3 regions of the Chryseomicrobium imtechense genome follow, and region 2 is predicted to be linked to each of the others. Evidence: riboswitches for the same ligand, from Rfam matches in the RefSeq annotation. Region 2 holds a riboswitch; each other region holds the start of a gene.
The links. A riboswitch is a leader RNA that binds a small molecule or an ion and turns the genes downstream of it on or off. The one in region 2 is predicted to bind thiamine pyrophosphate.
Positions count from the first base shown of each region.

Region 1: linked by a shared signal. The riboswitch ahead of AB5N96_RS10120 (YkoF family thiamine/hydroxymethylpyrimidine-binding protein) and the one ahead of thiT (energy-coupled thiamine transporter ThiT) in region 2 are both predicted to bind thiamine pyrophosphate.
Region 3: linked by a shared signal. The riboswitch ahead of tenA (thiaminase II) and the one ahead of thiT (energy-coupled thiamine transporter ThiT) in region 2 are both predicted to bind thiamine pyrophosphate.

Region 1 covers NZ_JBGOBM010000010.1:14,521-20,602, reverse strand. The annotation lists gene AB5N96_RS10130 (ABC transporter ATP-binding protein) at 1-11, opposite strand, end outside; gene AB5N96_RS10125 (ECF transporter S component) at 4-582, opposite strand; gene AB5N96_RS10120 (YkoF family thiamine/hydroxymethylpyrimidine-binding protein) at 572-1,165, opposite strand; TPP riboswitch at 1,250-1,355, opposite strand; gene AB5N96_RS10115 (glycosyltransferase) at 1,583-2,626, shown strand; gene AB5N96_RS10110 (ABC transporter permease) at 2,661-3,950, opposite strand; gene AB5N96_RS10105 (ABC transporter ATP-binding protein) at 3,940-4,635, opposite strand; gene AB5N96_RS10100 (DASH family cryptochrome) at 4,894-6,082, shown strand, end outside.
Region 2 covers NZ_JBGOBM010000009.1:36,212-42,293, forward strand. The annotation lists gene AB5N96_RS09685 (M3 family oligoendopeptidase) at 1-1,061, opposite strand, end outside; gene AB5N96_RS09690 (TspO/MBR family protein) at 1,232-1,942, shown strand; gene map (type I methionyl aminopeptidase) at 2,161-2,910, opposite strand; gene thiT (energy-coupled thiamine transporter ThiT) at 2,957-3,538, opposite strand; TPP riboswitch at 3,625-3,715, opposite strand; gene AB5N96_RS09705 (M20 family metallopeptidase) at 3,784-4,863, shown strand; gene yxzF (small protein YxzF) at 4,921-5,022, shown strand; gene AB5N96_RS09715 (SGNH/GDSL hydrolase family protein) at 5,251-6,082, opposite strand, start outside.
Region 3 covers NZ_JBGOBM010000003.1:215,573-221,654, forward strand. The annotation lists gene thiD (bifunctional hydroxymethylpyrimidine kinase/phosphomethylpyrimidine kinase) at 1-52, opposite strand, end outside; gene thiM (hydroxyethylthiazole kinase) at 49-789, opposite strand; gene tenA (thiaminase II) at 779-1,465, opposite strand; TPP riboswitch at 1,544-1,645, opposite strand; gene AB5N96_RS04300 (NIPSNAP family protein) at 1,962-2,309, opposite strand; gene AB5N96_RS04305 (GNAT family N-acetyltransferase) at 2,380-2,859, shown strand; gene AB5N96_RS04310 (NUDIX domain-containing protein) at 2,897-3,436, opposite strand; gene AB5N96_RS04315 (PHP domain-containing protein) at 3,615-4,373, shown strand; gene AB5N96_RS04320 (ABC transporter permease) at 4,422-5,384, opposite strand; gene AB5N96_RS04325 (ABC transporter ATP-binding protein) at 5,371-6,082, opposite strand, start outside.

The sequences.
Region 1 (6,082 bases), on a different contig from region 2:
CATTTAGACACGTACATCACGCTTTTGACGTGCAATCGCATAGCCACGGAGTGAACCTGTTGCATACAGTCCGTTTACGATTAAACTTCCACCGTATCCAGCAATCACAGCACCACTTAAGATGCGAATTCCGAGCATCAGTGCTACGTACCATGGAGATAAGGCAGAGAATCCACCAAGAAGATATCCATACGCAAAACTGAAGAGAGAGGCTCCAACACCTGCCATAATCAATACGGGTAAATCAAAACGACGATAACGCGTCGCTGCAAAAGCTGCCTCTGCACCGAGACCTTGCACAAGACCAGCTAAAATCAGACGAGGACCTACAGCATTCCCGAGCATGACCTCGATTGCAGCAGCCATTACTTCCGGAACAACAGCAGCCCCTGGTTTGCGAATGATAGCCATTGCGACGATTGAGACTAAGAACCAAACACCGAAAATCCATTCATAGGCAATCGGCCCAATCAGACTCGACCAAATATTCCCGATGTGTAAAAACACTAAATAGATAATCCCGAAAACGACTGCAAGCAGGGACATCAGTACGACTTCTTTCAATTTCCAATTAGCGAGCATTGTCAGGACCTCCGTGAGAAGGACTGTGAATACTCATGTTGATTGTCATGACGACGTGGGGGTGCTCCCCAATTTGCGCCTCTGTGAACGTCTCTTCATAAAACGCAAAAACGTTTTTCAATGAACCGTGGATACCCGTCGCATAATGCATGGACTCGTTATAAACACCACGCTCTTTGGCACGGTCAATCTCTCTATAAATCGTCTCCATATAATCACTTTGGTTGAGCGGATAAAGCGAGAACTGGCTAGAAACGTAGGGGCCTTCAGGAATTTCATTCTTCACTGGATCTTCAATCCCCATATACGAATCCCCCGACGTATCTCCAGGGCACCCTACAGAAAACGTTGCATTCATGGCTATATGTTTGCCGTGCGAAGCCGCTTTCTCTGTAAGGGCAGCTAACGCATTAAAGACATGCGGACCTTCTCCTCGAATGACCGTCGATACGTCGTCTGTATGGCGCCATACCGTCGATAGGTCGACTTCTGATAAAGCACCTTTGATAATTGAAATAAACTCTGAATCCATCGGGTGTAGAGAAAAACGACATCCAATGATTTTACTTGTTCCACAGTGCATGGGAACGCCTCCTTAGATTTTATGAGAAAAAGAAAAAAGCTACATCCGCGAAAGATGTAGCCACTACTTCCCATAAAAATTCAAGAAAGAGTCACTACACTTCCTCACGCAGGTATTATCCTGATCGAGTCATAAGGGATCGGAGCTCAAGCTCTCATCTCAGCCAATTTGGGCACCCCTAGTGCAGGTTGTCGGTATGTAGTTCTTTTTCGCCCTCATCATAGCAGACATAAAAATTCTGTGCAAGTGCAGTAGGAAAAAAAGAAGGATAGTAAAGGGTGAGAAGCGAAGTACTTAGTAATGAAATCGATTGTGGAGTGTATAGGGAAGCATTTACACAAAAATGAACCAATTGCAGTATTAGATTTCTCAAAGGAAGGGTAAAGAAGTGGAGTAGCAGTAGAAAAGAGGTGACCTATGGAACTTGCGATTGTGATTCCTTCGTATAAACCAGATGACAAGTGCCGTGCGGTCATCGATGAACTGATTGCTTCGCAGTTCTCTCGCATTATCGTGGTTGATGATGGGGGAGAAGAGGAGTATGCATCCTTCTTCACAAAATTGAAAACTTTTAAAGAAGTGACGGTCTTGCATCATGCGAAAAATCAAGGCAAAGGACGAGCTTTAAAGACGGCTTTTCATTACATATTGAATGAAGATATTCCAGTAGACGGTGTCATTACAATTGATGCGGACGGTCAACATCTACTATCAGATATGCAAAAAGTCGCTGAACAAATGCGCGAAACACCTGATGCAGTAATACTTGGTGCACGAGACTTCACTCAAAAGGATGTGCCGTTTCGAAGTCGGTTTGGCAATCGATTTACACGTTTGTTGTTTCGATTATCTACAGGGACAGTCTTAACGGATACACAAACGGGGCTTCGTGGGTTGCCGATTCAACATTTACCTTTGATGCTTGAAATCAAAGGAGAGCGATTCGAATACGAGATGAACGTCCTCGGATCTTTGAAGCGAAATGAGATCCCTATTGAGGAAGTGGAGATTGAAACAGTATATTTAGATGAAAATAAATCGTCTCATTTTCATCCATTGCGTGATTCATTTCATATTTATAAAATCTTCTTGTTTTATGGAATGTCAGGTGGAGCTTCATTTGCGCTCGACCTCGGTTTTTATTCATTATTTATCTATTTGTGGAAAGAAGACTCTCCTCAGATGTTCATCATCTTTGCGACAATCGCTGCACGCATTTTATCCAGCCTCTTTAATTATTTTGTGAATCGACATAAAGTATTCGGTCAAGGATCAAGTAAGTCATTCGTTCGCTATTACTTGCTCGCAGCATTTATTATGGCTGCCTCAGCTGGGTCCGTGCACTTACTTTATACGGAATGGCTAGGGCGAGGAGAAGTAGTGTTGAAAGTACTAGTAGACAGCGTGCTCTTCATCTTTGGATTTATCGTCCAACGTGCGTGGGTATTTCGTAAAGACTAAACGCCTGAGCGCTAGCTCAGGCGTTTTGTAATAGTTAGGATTCTTTTAGTGCTTGAATAACATCAATCTGTGTGGCATTACGTGCTGGACGCCAGCCGGACAATACGGCAACACCAATACTGATGAGTGCAGCAACCACTACGAGCTGCCAAGGAATATAAGAAACCGTGATGGTCATGTCGGTTGGCGCTTCTTCTCCAACAGAACTAAATACAATCATCGGAACAATTATGTTCACTAGTAAACTCATGCCATATGAGACAGCGACTGCTATACATGTACCAATCAAACCAATTGCAGTGCTTTCCATGAGGAAGAGGCGCTGGATGAGCCTTGGTTGTGCACCGATAGCTTTCATAATCCCAATTTCACGTGTGCGTTCTGTAACGGCCATTGTCATGGTATTAAAGATTCCGATAGAGGCAATGAGTACAGCAACTGTGCCCACAATAACTAAACCAATCTGAATTACTGTAAACAGCATATTCATTTGACCCAGTTCCTCTGTAACAGAGTAGACGAGGAACCCTTCCCCTTTTAACGATTCTGTTAAGTCCGCTACATGTTGAAAGTCTGTGGCATGAACCGTGATTGATTTATCTGGGGATTCGATACCAAACGCAGTGAGTACTTCCGCGCTTTTTGAGGTATCTGCATAGATTTTGTCATCATACGCCCAATCTTTTCCTGGCTTTTTGGCAATACCAGTAATCGTATAGGTCTGTGTGGAAACGACTTCTTCCGTCTCATAATCTGTGATGTCGATTGAAATCGTCTTACCAATTAGTTCATCTCGAATCGGTTTCGCAAGCTCTTCTTGTTTTTCAAGATAATTTTCAGCATTTTCAAGTTCTTCATGTTGTTCATCTGTTAAAAAGTTACCCGCAAAGTGATAGCCGACCACAACTTCTGTGGAGTCATTCGGCATCTCCCCATCAAACAAGGCTAGGTTGGCTGCTTGTTCAGATTCTAAATCTGTATAAACAAGTTGTCCATAGCCCTCTTTCCCATCTAAATTGACAACAGGTGAACCTGGAACATTAATGCGCTCTACAACTGTTTTGACATTCTCCATCTTCTGAATCGCCGCAAGTTCTTCTGGAGTAACGGTGCCTCCATTTTCTTTGCCAAATAGTTCTACTTCTGTGACGATGCGACTCGACAACACTTCGTCTTGAATTGTTTTATGTAATCCGAAGCCGACAGACGCAATGATAATCAAAAATGCACAACCCATTGCCGCTGCTAAAATCGTCATGAAGACGCGAAGTTTGTTTCGTTTCATATGTTGCGAGATAAACTCGCGTTGATCTTTAGCTAACATAGGTCAATTCCTCCTGGATTGCGCCGTCATGCATACGGTACTGGCGATGTGCAGAGCGAGCTACTTCTTCATCGTGTGTAATGATGACAAATGTGATGCCATAGTGGGCATTCAGCAATTGGATAAGCTGTAGAATTTCTTGTTCAGTTTCAGAATCCAAGCTCCCTGTCGGTTCATCGGCCAGTAAGATAGACGGACGACCAATTAGTGCACGGGCGATACTGACGCGTTGTTGCTGACCTCCAGAAAGTTCGTTCGGATAATGGTCACTGACTTCTGTCAATCCAACTTGCTGCAGCAGTTCTTTCACCCGTATTAATCGCTGTGGCTTTGCCACGCCCTGAAGTTTTAGAGGAAGTTCGATATTTTCGAATGCCGTGAGTCCAGGCATCAATTGAAAGCTTTGAAAAATGAACCCATAATTTTGCAAGCGGAACTTCGCTTTTTCAGCTTCTGTTTTACCGACCAGTTCTTCACCGGTCACTTGAATAGAACCTGACTCTGGGTTCATAAAACCAGCAACCAGATTGAGTAAAGTAGACTTTCCAGAGCCGCTCTTGCCTAGAATAGCTACAATCTCACCTTTTTTTATTTCTAAATTGACATCTCGAAGAACTGGAACGCTTTTTTCTTGGCCTTTTTTCCCGATTTTGAATGTATGATTCAAGTCTTGAATCGTAATCATGTAGACACGTCCTTTCTGATATAGTTTCAGTATACGAAGCATTTCTTAGGAAAAAGGTACTGACTTTCTGAAGAAATTCTTAAGATTGGAGGAACTTGGGAGAGTGCACGAAAAAGACCTGCAAAGGGAATAAATTTACTCTGCAGGTCTTTCTTCAACCCTATTTAAGATTTCAACTAATAAATGACATTCTGATATTTCTATTGTATAATTACTGTATAAAGTTTGTAAAACGTTAACTGGAAGCGAGGGATTGACATGTCTACAACGGTTGTATGGTTTCGTACCGATCTGCGCACATCAGATCATGAACCTTTGCTGAAAGCAGTGTCCACAAGACAACCAGTTCGTGCAGTGTACTGTCATGAACCACGCTTTCAACAAAAAAATGAGTATGGATTTCCAAAACAGCGCTCGTTTCGCGCGGAGTTTATTCGTGAAAGTCTAGATGATTTAAAGAGTCAATTGCAGGAAGCTGGAATTCCTTTGGACAAACTTCATGGTGAAAGTGGAGTAGAGTTGAAGAACTATGCAAAACTTCATCATGTCAATAAGTTGTATTTCCATGACAGCGTAGGTACAGAGGAACGAGAGTCCGAACAACAAGTTCGCGCAGCACTTCCTGACGTTGAAATCGAATCGTTCATTGGTGACCATTTAATCCATCCAGATGACTTACCGTTTGCACTAGAAGAGTTACCAAAAACCTTTACTCCATTTCGAAAGATGGTCGAGAATCAGCTACAGGTGCATCCGGCATATCCACCGATTGCACATTTCACAAAGCCCGATCACCATTCTAAAGAAAATTGGGTACAGCCTCCTCCAGATGGCTTTAAGGGTGGAACCAAAGCAGGACTCGCTAGACTCTATGACTTTACGTTTGGAACACGAGCGATTGATACGTACAAAGAAACACGCAACGGGTTGATGGCATGGAACGACTCTACAAAGCTATCACCTTATTTAGCACTTGGATGCTTATCACCTCGAATGATTTACTGGCATATCAAGAGGTATGAACGAGAATATAGCGCTAACCAAAGTACGTACTGGGTCGTGTTTGAATTGCTTTGGCGAGACTACTTCAAACTTGTCCACCGAAAGTTCAAGGAGAAAATCTTCAGTAGCCGAGGATTGAACGGACGTCGAATCTCTACGCGGCGTGATCCTCTTGACTTTGCGAAATGGGCAGAAGGAAGAACCGGAGCTCCATTAGTGGATGCTGCTATGCGCGAACTGAAGGCTACAGGTTTTATGTCCAACCGCTGTCGTCAGAACGCAGCGAGTTATTTTGTCCATGATCTAAATTTAGATTGGCGTTTAGGCGCTGCTTGGTTTGAATCTTGGCTCATTGATTACGATACTGCTAGTAATTATGGCAATTGGATGTATGTCGCAGGTGTTGGAAACGACCCGCGCGTCGGTCGTAAATTCAATGTGACGA
Region 2 (6,082 bases):
TTGTCACGGTCTTCTGCTTCAATCCAGCCATTTTCAAATGCATGGCGAGAAAATGACTCAAGCTCAGGACCAAATTGTTTAAAATGCTTAAGAATGAACTCAGCACCTTGTTGATAATCCATAGTTTTTGCAGATTCACCAATCGGCGCATCCATATCATGCCAATGGATTTTTTCAGTACCCAAAAGTTTTGCTTTTTTCGTTAAATACTTTACGAAAGGTTCTTTTCCGTCTGTAATCGCGCCCCACATTGCGTCTAACGTTTCCTGACTCATGCGATTGATTGAAAGCGGCTCATCTAGCACATCATTCCAACCGCGTTTTTTGTAAACAGCTAGACGGTAACCAGCTAAATGATTCAATGTTTTAGCAAAGAATTCTTCTTTTTCTTCAAATGCTTTTTCTAAAGCTTCTTTTACTGCTTTACGAACTTCTGGATTTTCATGAGAGTATAGATTGCTTGCTTGCCCAATTGAAAGCTTCTTTTCAACACCTTCTACTGTGACAGCAACCTTCATGTCAGCAATTAGTAGATCATAAAGCTGACCCCATCCTTGATACCCATCGACGCCTAAAGAAGTGATCAGTGCCTCTTCTTCTTGCGATAATTTTTTTGCCGCTTTTTCACGCCATTCATTTAAAATAAATTCGAATTCGTTTAATTCTTCAGAAGCTATAAGTTCTGTCCAAACCGATTCATCTGTTTTAGACCACTTCTGTTGTATCGTCATCAGGATTGTGCCAAGACGAGCACCTAAGCTACTAACCTGCCCTTGTAATAATGCTGCTTTTTTGTCAGTTGTATCTTGGGCTAAGAAACAACCAATCGTCGCTCCTGCTTCTGATAAGTTCGTTGCAACATCTTTCAGTTGTTCGATGATATCACGCATTGCTTTAGATTCAGAAGCCGATTGCGGAGTTTCTAGACTAGCGAGCTGTGATTCAAACGCTTCAATCTTAGCCTCAACTTGCTCTAAATGGCTTGCTAATTGTGGAGAATCTGATCCTCCTGGAAAAAATGTGTCAAGATCCCATACAAGTGGGTATGTAGTTACTGTCATAGTTATTCCCCTTTCATTTCGTCTCCCTAAGTATATCATGAAAGGCTTTAATTTTCTCAACATTTCAATCATTCTTACTTGTTCACAAAGGGTTCAATTCTAATTTCCAAGTAACACCTGTATACTAGTAACTAGAAAAAGGAGGGATTATTATTTTAAAGCTTATTTTAATGGGACTCGGTCTCGCTGCAACAATTGCGATAAATGCGCTTGCGAATATCCTTCCAATCAACGGTCAAACTACTGGTGAGATTTCAAACCGACTTCCGGTCCTATTTACACCCGCAGGTTATGTATTTTCTATCTGGAGCGTAATTTACATTCTGTTAGTGATTTGGATTGGTTACCAAGTCGTACTACGAAAAAGAGGCACTGAGCCTAGCTGGAAACGGACTGGTCTGTTCTTGGCTAGTTGTGTATTTAATTGTGCATGGATTTTGACATGGCATTATGAATACTTTTTAGTGACCCTTGTCATGATGGTAGGTCTAGTAACTGTATTGGCGCTGTTATACGTGACATATCCAAGAAAAGGATCTGACTGGAAAGAGCGTGGTCCGCTATCAGTGTATTTAGGATGGGTGAATGTAGCTCTTGTAGCCAATATTTCTTACGTGTTGACGTACTATGAATGGAACGGTTTTGGACTATCTGACCAATTATGGACAGTATTTGTGCTGACTTTCGCCACAGCATTAGCTCTGCATTTCCGCTATCACTACTATGACCGAATTATGCAGTTGGTGTTCATTTGGGCGTTTATTGGCATCGCCGTAAGATTAGGTTTTGATGAGTTGCTCGTATCTGCTGCTGCTTTGTTTTTAAGTGCGGTCTTAGTGGCAGGAATTTTCTATCTGAATAAACCGCTTAGAAAGCCTTAAGCTCATGTTAATAGAAGTTGAGACAAACTGATTCGTATAAAGAAATAGTTGAAATCTCAAAATTGAAAAGTGGGTAGGGGTGACTCCAGCGGGATTTAAAGCGGAAGCTGAGACCTTCGCTCAGCCCGCGCCCGCGGAACGCTTCCCCTACACACCCAACACCATAAAAAAAGGAGTTACTCAATTTATGAGAAACTCCTTTTCTTTATCATTTTTTCTCAATCAAGCTTTGTTAAGATGAGTGGCGCATCTTTTGTTACCACAATCGTATGCTCGACTTGAGCTACTAATGATCGATCAGGTGTGACAAATGTCCAGCCGTCTCCAAGTTCCATGATGGACTCTGCTTTTTGAGAGATAAATGGTTCAACTGCTAATACCATTCCCTCTTTTAATATTGTTGGCTCCCATGCATCATAATAGTTCAAAATGTGTTGGGGCGCCTCGTGCAACGAGCGACCTACGCCATGACCTGTCAAGTTCATAATGACTGTAAGACCGTTTGATTTTGCTTCACGTTCAACAGCCTTACCGATTTGGTTCAACTTTGCGCCAGCTTTCACTTTCAACATTGCACGATCAAATGCTTGTTGTGCCACATCGATTAACTTTTGCTTTTCTTCATCGGCTTGTCCAAGGACAAAAGAAATTCCTGTATCCGCATAAAATCCATCACACTTACCAGAAACATCTATGTTCACAAGGTCACCTTCTTGTAAAATGCGACTTCCCGGAATACCATGAGCAACCTCTTCATTGACACTAATGCATGTATGTCCTGGAAAATCATACTCTGCAATCGGTGCCGAGACAGCGCCTTTTTCTTCAAAAAGCTTTGCACCGATTTCATCTAATTCTTTTGTCGTCATCCCTGGTTTCGCAGCGTCCTTCATCGTGTCACGAATCTCTGCAACAATGCGACTTATCTTTTTCAATCCTTCTAACTCTTGTGGTGTTTGAATAATCATGTGTTCGAACCCTTTCTTCTTTGACTACCTGCTATCATAGCACATTTTATACCGATTGAGGCATTACAAGGCGCGGTGCTTTTACAAGTAGTACTGTACAAATGAAAGCAGCAAAGACGAGAACAACACTCATGTATGTTGCATTATAGATTAAAGAATATAAGACGACATTTTGATCCCCTGCAAACTCTCCAAAAAAGAAAATCCCACTAAGTACATGCACAATATACCGTAATACTGCAGCAAGAATAGAACCCAATAGTACCGCCCGGACCATGCCACTTTGCTTATTTTGTTGATATGCACGTAAAAAAGCGGGTCGGAATAGGCCTGCGAAACCTGCTACCATGAAAGCCAAGAAGTAATCCATAAACACTTGAATAATGACGATTTCAAAACTAAGTGGCGCAAAGTAGACATTTCCAGTTGCGAGTTGCAACAACCCGATTAATAAACCTGTGATCAGTCCCGCTAAAACTCCTCTTCTGAAAGCAATCAAAATGATTGGGACCAATACAAATGTAACACTTCCCCCTTGCGGCATTCCAAATCCAATTCTGTCCAAAACAAATCCAAGGGCAGCCAATAAAGCAATTTCAATCATGATGATGATTTTTTGATTTCTCATGAATTTCTCCATTTCCTGTTACCTTACCTGCAAGAATGGGTAAACAATAAAAAAATGACCTCTGGACAGAGCCAGACGTCATAAACATCAGTTTCTATCCACATCCCTACGCAAGTATGAACTTCCAGGTTCGAAGGGTACTGTCTCAGCCGCTAAGCGACGCCCCTTGTGGTAACAATTATTTAGTTGCCCTCATTCTACTTTATTACGAACAATTAATCAACTGACCTGAAAGGATGATTGAAATGATTGATTTAGTCCAGGATTTAATTCGCATACCAAGTGATACGCAAGAGGGTGCAAATAGCGCTCTTGAGTTTTCAGCAAAATGGTTAGAAGACCATGGTGTAGAAGTGACTATTTTAGAAAATGAAGGCTATAAAATGTTGGTTGCTGAGCTTGGACAAGGCGATGAAACGATTATTTGGAATGGACATTTAGATATTGTTCCAGGAAAAAAAGAACAATTTGAACCGTATATAGAAGGCGACAAGATTTTCGGACGCGGCTCTGCAGATATGAAAGGTGGCTGTGCTGCCATGATGGCTGCATTTGTGGGTATTTCAAAGCACGCAGATCGTTTAACGAAAAAAGTCCAACTCCATTTAGTGACAGATGAAGAAACGGGTGGCTCGAAAACATCAAAATACCTCGTGCAGCAAGGCTACACTGGTGATTTTGTGGTCTGTGGTGAACCAACGTTCTTAAAAATCGGCTTACAGGCAAAAGGTATTTCTCAATTTTTCATTACATTCCACGGCAAAGGGGCGCACGGCTCTCGTCCTTGGGAAGGAGATAATGCCATTTTACAATCCCACCGATTCCACCAATTGCTTCTCGAGCAAGAATGGACAAAGGAGAGTTCGGAATTTTATGAGCACTCTTCCATCAATTTAGCACGAATTCAGGCGGGAGATCGATTTAATATGGTTCCGGATACGTGTGAAGTTGGTTATGACATTCGTTTTATTCCTGGACAAACTGTCGAATTTGTAGAAGAGCAATTAACGGCTATTTTGACAGAGCATTTTCCTAATGCAGAGATTCGACGCAGAGGAATTTCGCCTGCTGTCACAACTAAACGTGAAGACCCTCGCGTAATGCAGTTAGTAGACATCATGAAGGATGAGACAGAAATCATGGGTCAACATGGTTCTGCTGACACAAGACATTACGCCGTAACTGGTGCCGGTGCTATTGAGTTTGGTCCTGCTGGTGGCGATTGGCACGGTCCTGGTGAGTATGTTTCCATTGCTTCTATGGAACGTTATCGAGATATCTTGATGGAATTCGCTTACTATACTGGCGTGGCTGAACAGGTTTAATGAGTGTAATGCTGGGGTATTTTATCAGTAACATGATATTCATTAGGAGAGATGACAATGAGAAAGTCTAATTTATTGAAATCAGCAATTAAGTGGGCACCTATAGTGTACCCAATTGTAAGAAAGTTTTTAAATTCACGTAAGGCAACTAAAAAGTAGTAATTTTTATAAAAAGCATTTAAAAAGTACCTTCTCTTTAACAATAAAAGAGAGGGTACTTTTTTTAGTTGAGGCGAGTTGAGTGGAGTTCCGGGGCTGCTTTCCGAGGGCGCGGCGTGAGCCTCCCTCGTCGCAGGCTCCTGCGGGGTCTCACGTTCCGACTTTAATCCCACTGGAGTCAACCCCTACACGCCCCTCAACTTAGAAAATTTGCTATCAAAATTTTTATTAGATATACGGGATGATCTCTGCAAGTGCAAGGCCGTGCGGTGTGTGTGCACGAGCTTGGTCTCTTGATTCTTCCTCGGATTGTTGTTCTTGAGCAGCTTGAATTTCCTCAAAACTTAAAGGATTTGGTTGCGGCATTTCAAATGGTGAGACAGTCAAGTTTGGATTGACCGTGTCAAAAAAACTGTTTGCGATTTGACGATACCCTTCTTGCGTTGGATGCACATCCGCTGGGTTTGGAACGAAACTCTTTAAGTCAGTATTCATTCGGTCTTCCACTGATACGAATGTTGCACCGTTTGCTTGTGCGGTTTGCTCTAAGATTTGGTTGAGTCGATTTAATTCTTTGGCTGTTCCCTGCTTTTGAAACTCCGCAACATGTGGATACGCAAAATAATACCCTACTACATAGACTTCTGCGTTCGGTGCTACAGTTTCAAGGTCTTGAAGCAGTCCTTCGAGTGACTTGCGTGCTTGATTGAGCGCAAAATTCGCTTGTTGCTGTTGGTAAGAAAGGGTGCCTAGTTCTGGATTTGCGGTCACGATTCGTAGTAAATCATTCGCACCTGCTGAAATCGTAATGAGTGTAGCGGAAGCTAATAACTCCTGCGCTTCATCAGATTGAATCGATTCACGCACTTGTTCAGTCGTGAATCCTGGAAATGCTAGGTCTTTTGAAAATGCCAGCAACTGCCCATTGCGCGCTAACTCTGCAGCAATAAGATCCGTATATCCTTGATCTATTTCTCGATTTGGCGTTTGACCTGCTGCTATTGAATCACCAAGTGCTACATAGATTGTTTGAGCACTTGCAAATGCCGGAAGTGATACA
Region 3 (6,082 bases), on a different contig from region 2:
CACCTCCTCCACTATCAGATCCTGCAATAGTTAGCGCAACTGGATAGGTCATGAGATAGACACCTCCTTAGTTGCAAGTGCGTCTAAGAGCGCGGCAGGAAATCCACCCATCCCACTTTTTACAGCGATTTCGCCAGCACGGCCATACTCATGCAACCTCTCCCGGATTGCCTCAAGGCTAGCGTCTTGAACGAGCCAGGCTGCAAGTAGGCTGCTCAGTAAACAGCCTGTTCCGACTGCCTTGGTCATATCGGGGTGCCCTGAGTCGTTTGTCAACACAACGTTGCCATCTGAAACGAAATCTACTTTTCCTGTAATGACTACTGTTGTGTTATAGACTGTAGACAGTTCAAGAGCGAGCGCTGACACATCCTGGTTTCCTGTCCCTGCATCAATCCCTCGACCGCGCCAGTCTTTACCTAAAAGCGCAGCGGCTTCTCCGGCATTGCAACGAATAAGTGTCGGTTGAGCTGCTGCAATCACTTCTTTGGCAGATTGCAATCGGTACGCTGAAGCTCCTGCCCCTACTGGATCCACTACGCGTGGAATTCCCTTTTCAACTGCGGCTTCTCCGGCTACTTTCATACTGCGTACAGTGCGCTCTGTCAGCGTGCCTAAGTTTAAACTGAGTGCGTCTGCTAGCTGCACAAGTTCAGCCACTTCTCGCTCTTCATCTCCCATAATGGGCGATGCGCCAGCTGCAACTAGTCCGTTCGCCACAAAATTTGCGACCACGTAGTTCGTGATGCAATGAACAATTGGAACAGGTGCGATGTTATTAACGCTCATACGCTGGCACCTCCGATTGAACAACCCACTTTTCCTGAGTCCAAGCCTGCTCCCAAAAATGCCACTCGTAATATGTGCTGCGTTTAAAGTGCGCTTTTAGTTCTTGTAGACGCGCAGGTGAAACGTCTGCGGCCAACTGATCCATCCGGTCCTTCTGCTCCTCGACAAGCGACGCAAACCACTCAGACCCGTATGTGGCAATCCAGCGCTGATAAATCGGATTGTCAGGTGTTGCCCCTTGAAGATGGACACCAATTTCATAGTACAACCAGTAACATGGAAGCAGTGCAGCCAGTACGTCTGCTACATCCCCTTGAGCTGCGCGATACATGTGAGACACGTAAGCATATGCAGAAGGTGAAGGCTCGAATGTCTCCCATTCAGACTCAGTCACACCCAAAATCTGCATAAACGATTCATGCAAACTAAGCTCGGCCGCACACGTTTGCTCTGCATGATGGGCGAAGGCACGCGTCATTTGAAGATCGGTCGCTTTCACAGCGCCGAGTGCCTGTACCTTTGCGAAATGTGTTAAGTAATAAGCGTCTTGCATAACGTAATACCGGAATACATCCTCCGGCAATGTTCCGTCTGCTAACCCCGTGACGAATGGATGATGAAAACTGCTCTCCCAGCTGTCTTTAAACTCTTCTCGTACCTCTTTGCAAAAACTCATAATCTCCCATCCTTTCTGACAACAAAAAACGCCACTTCCCCGAAGGAAAGTAGCGTGAAGCCGTCAAAAAAGACTACCAGAACGGTCGCGCCACTTCCCTCCGCTGGTATAATCCAGATCAGGTTCAAAGGGTCCGGACACTTGTCCGTCTCAGCCTCTTCGGCTCCCCTAGTGGATGTGCATGTAGTTGTCGCGATTACTATACCATACTTTTTTTACGGTGCAAAATCATTTTGCAAATGTCACGTATACCGACTCCGGCCGAAAAATGACATTGTTTTCAAGTTGTTCGACCATATGCGCTGTCTAGCCAACACTACGCGCCACACTAAACGAAGGGCAAACCCATGCGTGTGCAGGCAATTGATGACGGTACGACAGCACGCTTGCTTTGGAAGAAGAGTGAGGAAATGATTGGTTCTTGGAAATCTAACTAAAAGAAAGCCGACTCGGAGGAAAACGAGTCGGCACCTTTGTTTTAAAATAGTCTATTCCTTCACTTCTGTACGTGCACCGTGTCTTCAATTTTCTCATTTCGTACCTCTATAAAATAAGTCGACTGGACAAAGGATTTCCCTCCGTGTTCCTCATACCACTTGAGCACTTTATCAACATGGTACTTATCACTGCGAACAGCATCTTCGATCTCAACATATTTGTTGTAATCATCGTATTCCCAGATAGCGAAGACCTCTGTAATTCCATCATCTAGGGGCATACTCCATCTCCCGACGAGTCTCGCGCCGTGTTTTAACTGATTCGGTAGATTAATTGTATTGAATAATTGATTAAATGGTTTTAAAAACTCGGTGCTAATACGATAATACTTCCTTCTATAAAACATTTTTTCCCCTCCTCAACCGCACTAAATCCAGTACATGCTATACTTAACAAAAATAGGAGACGATACTCACATGGATAATGTTGCACAGCCCTCTATAGTATTGAGACCACTAGAGTTTACCGATTTTCCTCAAGTCCTCCTTTGGAATCAAGATATACTATTTTGCGAAGCGAACGGATGGAGTTTAAATCAAGACGAAGAGCGGCTCTTCACGTGGTGGGGTATGTTCGTTGAAAACACCTCGAATGACTTCTTTCGAATAGGTATTGAGTGGGACCAAAAGCTCATCGGTTATATTGACTTTGCAGAAGTAAATAACGGAGGAGCAGAAATCGGCATAGCAATCGGTGACTCCACACTATGGCAAAGAGGACTTGGCAAGGAAGCCCTCTCCCAAGCGCTAGAGTTTGGTTCAAAGAATTATGCGATCCATTCATATAGGGCTGAAACAGAGCTTTCGAATGTACGTGCTCAAAATCTACTTATTCGAGCAGGCTTCAAAGAAATAAACCAAACGGATTCAACGATTTTTTATAAGTTCACTATATAAACAAACGCCAGAAGGAGGCTTCTCCATCTGGCACTTTTTATTTTGTCTCGAGAACCGGTACAGGTTCAAAGTACGTATCGAATATCTCTTTATAAAGCTCATAACGCGGGAGCATATTGTGCGTGAGCAGTCCTTGCGCTTCCATTTCAAAAAACTCATCTTTCGTTACGATTCGGGCATCGACTACTTCGCCCACTTGATAGCTCAACTCATCCAACGAAATCCTCTTTGGAAGTCGCGTGACATATACGTCAATCAAAGAATCATTTCGGATTTGTTCGCCGAGCAAGATCATTTCATCTGAGTTTAATAATAAACCTAATTCTTCTTCTACTTCGCGAGCAGCTCCTAGTAAAGAAGACTCTCCCGTGGTAATCGAGCCACCTGTCGACTCCCATTTCAGACCGTGTGGTTTCGCTGGATCGCGTTGTGATAAAATCAAACGACCATCCGGCAAGAATGTCCAAACATCAATCACAATATGGTAATCACCTTCAACAAGCGCTGGTACACTTCCACGGACATGCGTGCGCCCTGTTAGCTTTCGGTCTTTCGTGTACACATCCCATAACTCCATCGTGGCACCTCTTTTCCCATAAAATCCGTTCCAAAAAACTGGTGAGGTTCTACTATAGTAGATTTTCCCATTGCTTGTCCAAACAAAACCTTATGCTCTTTACAAAAAATTAGCATTCCCTTCATTCTCTCTTCACACAAACTACGTATACTACGAGATAGAAAGGATGTGTTCAGAGATGAACTTTGACTTCCACACGCACGGCAAACTCACCAAATACGACGAATTTTCTTTGAAGTACTTTCGCACATTGGTAAAAGCTGCACAAGAATCTGGACTCGATGGATTCGCGCTTACGGAACATTTCAACACACGCCACTTCTTTGATGTCTTCAGAACATTAGATGATTTCTATCCTTATCAAGACGGATACTATTTAGTGGAAGGCATTCGCGTCTTTCCTGGAATCGAGGTCCATACGAAAGAAATGGACCACCTTCTACTTATTGCAGACCGTACTGTCATACGAAACTTACGTATGCAACTTCAACCGTTTACACATAAACTAAATTATATCTCATTCGAAAAATTTATGGATTTGGTAAAACTTGAAGAAGTTTTAGTCATTGGTGGTCACCCGCTCGCGCATCAAAGAGCCTACTTCGAATTACATCCAAGCCATCTTGAAAAGCTAGATGCAATCGAACTGAATGCTAAAGATTTATCAATCCTTTCAACAACTGAATCCGTTCAAGAGGTTTATTATCTCGGAATGCGCTTTGCAAAACCAGTTGTCGGAGGAACAAGCGCATTTCACAAAAATCAGTACGGTCGGGTCTACACAAAGCTCCATACGACCTGTTCAACCGTAAGGGATTTAAAGCGAGCTGTGCAAAATGAACAATTCACGGTAAAAGTAGCACCTGCTGCAAGTGGTATGTTTTTGCATAACGGGGCCGCTCCTGAACTAGGTGTCTGGGGCGAGCCGTATCTATAGAAGTAAAAAAGAGACGTCCTCACTTGAGGGCGTCTCGTTAACTTTTTCTTACGCCACGTCCCGCTTCGTAAACGTCACAAACGAAGCAGCAAGGAACACGACAAGATAAATTACTAGCATCGTTACCGAAAAACCAAGCGTCATGCCATCAATGAGTGGAGTGCCACCTTCTACATACTGACCAAGATCTGTATTCGCGAACAATACGAACTTCGCCCAATCAAAGCGAGACAAGAATAACATCAAAGCGCCATTCGACAACAACAAGAACAACGAAATCCCAATGGCCATTCCACTACTGCGGAAGAGCGTTGAAATCATAAACGCAAGTGTCGTCATCATCACAAGCGACACCATACTGAATCCGTATTCCTGCCAGATCGCCGTCATGTAGTTCATGACCAGATACTCACCTGACATCGTTGGAATGACAGAAGTTTGCGTGATGTCATTGATTCCAAACAGCACTGCACCGACCAGTACTGAGCTGACAAACAATGTCACAAGTAAAATTCCTGTAAAAATAAACACAGATACATATTTCGCAAGCAAAATCTTTGAACGCTGAATTGGACGAATCAATAACAGCTTGATTGTGCCCCATTTGAACTCGTTCGAGACAATTCCAGCTGCCGTCACAATCGCAAATAGGCTGACAATCATCATCATAAACGTATTGTCATATGTGAACGCCCACGCATCATATGGCTTTGGTTGGATGTCTTCTGCGAGTGCTACATTGTTCTGATCAATGCGCATCTGCTGTGTGAAGCCGCCAAAGTCTCCCGCCTCTTCAATCTCTGCTTCCAGTGCTGCGTTTTCTTCAGTTAGTTCTGTACGCCAGTCATTCGAATACTCTTTTGTATCCCATTCATCCAAGAATGAGTTTGTCATAATACCTGACCCAATAACTAATAAGACGACCAGTCCAACCATCACCCACGCCGATTTGCGTCCAAAAATCTTTACTTGCTCGTTCCAAACGAGCTTGAAAAAGTTACCCAATGACATTCTCTCCAATCAAATCGAAGAACTTGTCTTCGAGGGATGCTTGTTTCTGCTCCACACTATAGACCGCAACATCTTTCGCCGCCAGTGCTTTCACCAGTACGGGAATCGTCTCCCGTGTTGTGGAGAACGTCAGTGTATTGCCTTCAGCCACTACTTCTCCTGCCACGTGTCCTTTGACAATTTGAAGCGCACCTTGGACAGGTTCCACTTCCAACTGGACAATCAAGCCTGTCGCTTCGGTTGCTTTTGTCTGCACCATTTCAATCGCTACAAGCTCCCCGTTTTTGATGATCCCAATCCGGTCACACATCAATTCAATCTCACTCAGCATGTGACTCGATACGATGACGGCCACGTTCGCTTCTTGCGCAAGTTTTCGTAAGTATAGGCGGATTTCTCGGATACCGGAAGGATCCAACCCGTTCGTCGGCTCATCTAAAATCAGAATCGACGGATTATGTAATAACGCTTGAGCAATTCCAAGTCGCTGACGCATCCCAAGGGAATAACGTCCCGCCTTTTCATGAATCGCCTTCTCTAACCCAACAAGCGCGACTACTTCTTGGATACGCTCTTCTGTAATACCTTCCATCATGCGGGCATACTGCTTCAGGTTTTTCCATCCACTTAAGAACGGATACATTTCTGGGTTCTCTACAATCGCCCCAACACGACGCACGGCACCTTTAAAATCTTTG